DNA from 2 places in the Pseudalkalibacillus sp. NRS-1564 genome. Region 1 is predicted to be linked to the other one. Evidence: predicted binding sites of a transcription regulator. Region 1 holds the regulator's gene; the other holds the start of a gene.
The links. Region 1 encodes NrdR, which represses ribonucleotide reductase genes. Its sites were predicted from a motif close to AACACNATATATNGTGTT; they were not measured.
Positions count from the first base shown of each region.

Region 2: the regulator NrdR is predicted to act here: its motif matches at 1,585-1,602, upstream of ACIFPW_RS12640 (vitamin B12-dependent ribonucleotide reductase).

Region 1 is NZ_JBITPM010000003.1:1,777-4,936, forward strand. Features, by position in the region: gene ACIFPW_RS01100 (replication initiation and membrane attachment family protein) at 1-1,205, opposite strand, end outside; gene nrdR (transcriptional regulator NrdR) at 1,279-1,737, opposite strand; gene ACIFPW_RS01110 (hypothetical protein) at 1,811-2,200, opposite strand; gene speD (adenosylmethionine decarboxylase) at 2,353-2,742, opposite strand.
Region 2 is NZ_JBITPM010000024.1:7,504-10,663, forward strand. Features, by position in the region: gene ACIFPW_RS12640 (vitamin B12-dependent ribonucleotide reductase) at 1-1,471, opposite strand, end outside; gene ACIFPW_RS12645 (lipoate--protein ligase family protein) at 1,876-2,706, opposite strand; gene ACIFPW_RS12650 (rhodanese-like domain-containing protein) at 3,006-3,160, shown strand, end outside.

The sequences.
Region 1 (3,160 bases):
GAGCCTGTTTTTTTCTTGGCCGGTTGCTGAAGCTCTTTAATGGCAAGGTTCATTGCTTCTCTTACTGTCTTTACCCTTGCCCTTGCCCAGTGACTCGCAAACTTTTCTACATAATTCTTCGATAACTTCTTATCCTGCGTTTCTAGAATGAAATCAAGTAAGACATTCATAACACCAGGAGTCAGCTTTTGTTCATCCATTATTCGCTCCACAAGCTTCATATCTGCTTCAGAAGGTTTTCCCCCTTCAGCTGCCCGCTGAAGAATATCATATGGCGTCATCTGTTCATATCTCTGCGCCGCTTTCTCTTCTTCTGTCTCAGGTTCTTTCTTATGAAACTCTTGTAAAGAAACAGGTTGACTTCTATATTGGAGAGCAGGCACTTTGCCACGATTTTCAAGCGCGAACCAACTGCTTACTTCCTTGCGCAGTAGATCATCAGAAAGTTCGTCATGGTGAATTGCAGCTTGTTCCACAATCCGGCCCATTTCATATGGTTCAATTTTATACACAAAAGCAAGTCGCTCAATCGTTTTCTTAACAGACTCTGTAAACATTTTCTCAGTGACAATCATATCAGAAATGTGCTGCTTCATCATATCGAAGTCGAATTGCGAAGAAGTAAAAACAAGGCCTTTATTTTCATCACGTTTCTCTATCGTTACTTCCTCTTCTACTTCGCTCATACCAGTCATTTCAGACGGGTGAAGAGAATCGTATACTTCATTAAATGATGCAGTCACGTCACTATACTCAGCTAGATCTGCCTTTTCCACTGTGAAGTGCTTTTTTAGATCATTGTATCGATTACGTCCTAATCGATTGAATAAATAAATATTCAGTACGCCATCATTGAAGAAGCGTTCCGGTGTGAGAGGAGCTTGCAATTCATAAGTAAAATGTCTAGGATCTCCACTGTCTTTTACATATGTTTTCAACAGGCCAATTCCTTCTAATTTACGTCTCTCTTCAAGTACTCTCTTCAAATCCCATCTCATCATAAGTAGCAAATTATGATGAGTCATTGTTGTAACAAAATGATTCTGCTGCTCATGAGCACTCCAGAGAGTCATATAAAGACTGTAGGCCGGAGCCCCGATTAAAGGTTGATATAACAATGTTAGTACTCTTCGATCATACTCGTGCAAAAGTCCGGATGCTTCAATCTGAAGCGTATCAACAGGAAGAAGTTCTTTCCAATGCATATGCTTCACCTTTGTATTCCTCATAATTTTTGAAACCGTACAAAAAAAGAGCTTACGCGAAGCTCCCCCTTTGTTATTCTGCTCTGTTAATTAATTCTTTTAATTCGCGGATAAAGACATTAATATCTTTAAATTGACGATAGACAGAAGCAAATCGAACATAAGCAACTTCATCAACCTTTGCCAGCTGATCCATAACAAGCTCTCCCACAACATCACTACTGATCTCGGAAGCTCCCTGATTACGAAGATCACGTTCGATTTCATTAACAATTGTTTCTAGAGTTTCAAGTGGAACAGGCCTTTTTTCACAGGCTTTAATTAAACCTCTAAGAATTTTATCCCTGCTAAACTCTTCTCTAGTTCCTTCTTTTTTCACTACAATAAGCGGTATTTCTTCAACTGTTTCAAATGTCGTAAATCGATACGTACACGATTCACACTCACGGCGCCTACGAATCGAACGGCCCTCGTGAACCGGCCGAGAATCAAGCACCCTTGTACCATTGTGATTGCAGTTGGGACAACGCATAAGATCATCTCCACTAAACGAACAAGATTTCTACTACTATTTTAGCATAAAATGTGTCATGACACACCTACCCTTAAAACTGCTCAGAAATCCCTGTTCCGATTAACGTAAGTTTCTTTTTTAAATCATTATAAATGGTTGCAATGACTTTCTTACTGTATCCGAAATCAACTGGAAGTGGCGTCTCTGTTGAAACAGAGAAATCAACGGCAGTTCTATAAGCACGAACCGTGACAACTATTACAACAATAAGGGCCTTTTTAGGACCTTTCACTTGAAAAACAAATTCTCCACGCTCCGGAGAATTCGTAACGATTTCACCTTTATAGTGTTGTTGAAGGACGGCTTTCGCTTCTGTAAAAGCCTGTTCCTTTGTCGCTTTAAAATAATGGGTTTTAAGAGCATCATTCGGATGTCTTTCCCCAGTTTCAGAACGGTTGCTAAAAAATTCTTTTATTCCCACCCCAGGTCCTCCTCTATTTTTTTTAAGAATAGCAATAAATGACTGATAAATCAATCACATTGAAAGGAATAGGACCGATAGGAAAAGCGAGATGTCTTCTTAGTGAATATAAAAAAAGAGTGCACTGAGCACCCTTTTCAATCATTGTATTATTATGAAGTAAACGCTGACTGTTCTTCTCTAACTTTAGGTTTGACCGGACCCATGCCTCGAGGAAGTTCAATGTTTTCTCGTGAATCTGCACCGAGAGCATCAGCAATATAGTTAGCCGCGACGTTCGGATCAAGATCTCCACAAGTATATACATCAATACTTGCATAACCATGTTCAGGAAAACTGTGAATCGTTAAGTGTGATTCAGAAATAATAACAACACCACTAACGCCTTGTGGAGCGAATTTATGAAATGCAACTTCACGAACCTCAGCACCGGACTTAAGAGCAGCTTCAACAAACGTTTCTTCAATAAATTTCATGTTGTTTAATTTTTCAATGTCACAGCCCCATAGTTCAGCAATGACGTGACGACCCATTGTATCCATAGCAAAATTCCCCCTTTAAATTTACTCATGCATTGATTAGCATGCGGTATCGAAAATCCACCACGGGGGAAAGTTAGTCCGATGAGGTCCTAACCCTTTAAGTAGTTTTCAATGCCAAATTGCTATAAAAGAAGTTCACGAAAAATAGTATAAGGCTTTTAAAATAGATTTGCAAGAATAAATTAAAGAACCTTTTTGTTAGTTCGTCGTTATTGAGCATTAAAGCTCATTATATTCTTATATGACTAATTTTATCCTATTAACTGTAGTATGATTCAATCATTCAAATATATTTGGTTTATCGTTAACTGCTCCTTTAACTAAGATGTGAATTTCGCGAGTACTATCATTACGTTATTTTACATACCGACTATATTAACGAGCCTTGTTGATTTTTGTAGTATTTACGCGCTGTGTC
Region 2 (3,160 bases), on a different contig from region 1:
ATACAGAGTAAGGTGCTAATGGTTGCTCACCACATGGGTTAGTAGCGACAACTTTTTGACCGTAAGAAGTTGCGTTTGTTTTTTCATTTGCATTATCAATAAAGAAGATACCTGGCTCTGCGGAGTAAGTAGCACAAATATTAATTAAATCCCACAGCTCTTTTGCCTGAACCTTACGATAAGTTCTTACTGGAAAGCCTTGCTTCTTCCAGTCACGTACATCCCCTGATTCATGCCAGTTCTCGTTATAAAGTGCCATTTGTTCTTTCGTATAGTTCTCTACATCCGGGAATCGAAGTTCATATTCAGAATCATTTTCAACCGCGTTCATAAAGTCTTTAGTTAAACAAATCGAGATGTTTGCACCAGTCAAGAAGTCAGGATTGTGGACAGAATACGTTCCACCCGTTGCAAGCTTATCCTGCGCATCCTGCATCACCTTTTCTTCAAAGCCACCTGTTCCAGGAATACTACGGTAGTTTAAGATACTTTGGTACATAGATCTTTCCGACTCTGAGAGCGGTGTGAATTTCAACTTATCTTCTGCAAGTTTCTTAATTTGTTCATCCTTTGTATTCTCCATAAGGAAACGAAGAATGCGTGGATTCTGCATTTTTGAAATGATAAATTCAATAATATCAGGATGCCAGTCAGCGAGCATTATCATTTGGGCCCCACGTCTTGAGCCACCTTGCTCCACTAGATGCGTCAGCTTTGCAATATCATCCAGCCATGAAACCGAACCTGATGATTTACCATTCACACCCCTAGCAAGCGTGTTTCTAGGACGAAGTGTAGATCCGTTCGTTCCTACTCCTCCACCTCGACTCATAATCTCCATTACTTGTTTACGGTGTTCAGAAATACCTTCTCTTGAATCCTGCGGAAACGGCATAACGTAACAGTTAAAGTACGTCACTTCCGTATCAGCTCCAGCTCCGTAAAGTACACGCCCTGCAGGAACAAAGTTCATTGATGAAAGTTCTTTATAGAAACGATCTTCCCAATATGTCTTTTCCCCATCTGTTTTCTCTACATCAGCAAGACCACGTGCATTACGACGAGCAATTTGCTCATAATATACTTCCAAGGGCTTTTCTATGACATCCAACGAACGGACAATAATACCTGATTCTCTTTCTTCTTCTGCGTCTAAAACGCCAACGTAATCCTCATGAACAGCTACAGTTGCTTTCTTAGATTGAAGATCGAATTCTTCAATATACCCAAGACCTCTTGCTGGAAATTTTGGATCTTCTTTAATCGTTAAGACAACAAAATCACCTTTTTGTAATGTCTTTTTCTCTGTATCTTTAAATGCATAGCGGTCAAGCATCACAAGACGACTAACACCTTTGTGAGTTAGATGCATATCCTCTGTAATCGGATGAACCTGCGCAAACATTTCAATATCCTTATTCAACTGCTCAATGTTAATAGATCTTCTTTTTTCATTGGTTTGTATTGTCATATAAACCCCTCCGTTTCGACATTTATACACTTAAGAGCATCTCTAGATGTATGTAGCTATGATAAATCGTCTTGATTAATAGTAGCACATGTACACGAACCAGACAATCATTTTTAACCATATATAGTGTTCAGAATTCTTCAATCAATACTACATATAGTAAAAGAGCGAATACTTTAGCGATTTGTCAACTTTCAAATCCAGTGAAAATGAAAGGTTTTCCTCGATAAATAAAGATTAGATTAGAAGAATAGAGAAAAAAGAGGAATTTTGTCTATTGCACATTTTTCCACACTCTGCCTTTTTAACATAGGAGACAAAAATTAATCAGTTAACAGACCATGATTAAGATTAGAACATTTGTTCTTGTTAAGTCAATAGGAAAAAGCACCCAACGAAGGTGCTTATTTGCTAAAGTTCCATTCCTTGCTAGCGTATTTCTCCTCTGCTAGTTGAACAACAAAGGACTCTTGTTCATCCGTTAGTTGATATGGAACCAATTCAATATCAAGCCCCTGTTGAAAACCATCATAAAAAGCTTTAACCGCTTCTGATATCGATACAGGAGTTTCACGGAGTGCATTAATAGCTACAGCCTTTTTTCTAAAACCTCGCTGCATCCGCTCACGTACCCGTTCATTTTTAAATTTGAAACAATCAAACAATTGGTCCTCATCAATGTCAAGAAGAATCGATCCATGCTGGAGAATGACACCTTTTTGACGAGTTTGAGCGCTCCCAGCGACTTTTCGCCCTTCTACAACAAGTTCATAATAGGACGGAGAGTCAAAACATACACCCGATCTTGGTGCACGTAGCTCTTCTTTCTCTGCATCCGTTTCAGGAACAGCGAAATAAGCATTCAATCCAAGTTTTCTGAAACCAATCAATAACCCTTCTGAAATAACCCGGTACGCTTCTGTTACGGTTGAGGGCATGTCTGGATAATCTTCAGAGACAATAACGCTATAAGTCACTTCCTGATCATGAAGGACAGCTCTTCCACCAGTAGGGCGTCTCACAAACCCTAGACCATTTTTTTCTACAGCATCCATATTAATATCACGTTCGATACGCTGGAAATAACCAATTGAAAGTGTTGGGGGATTCCACCCGTAAAATCGAATAACAGGGGGGATAGTCCCATCACTATGCCATTTCAATAATGCTTCATCAAGTGCCATGTTATAAGCTGGAGAACGTTCTCCCGAATCAATAAATGCCCATTGCTTCATTTTCGGAACTCCTTTATCACTGTCAGTTTTCTAACACCTTCCCTATTCTAGCAGAGGAGAAAATGGATGACCAATGAACACTCTCAATTATTTTAGCTATGTCTTGAACATTATTGGTTTTTCGATCTTTCAAGTATAGGCGAATCTCCTCTATCCCAACTAATTTAGAACAAATTTGATTTAATTACTGAATACTACCTATTCTTTTTATAGTTATTCCTTTTTTTCTTTTGCGGAAAGCCGAAAAGACGTGTAAACTTAAAGTTGTCGATTTTACTTGAAAGGGTGTAACAAAGTTTATGGAATGGATTATCGCAATACTCGTCGCGATCATTGTGTATGTTGTCATTACTCGATACATGCAAAAGAGGAATTTGAAAACGTTAACGGAGGAAGAATTCCGTGCCGGCTATCGTAAAGCCCAACTGATTGATGTTCGTGAACCAAACGAATT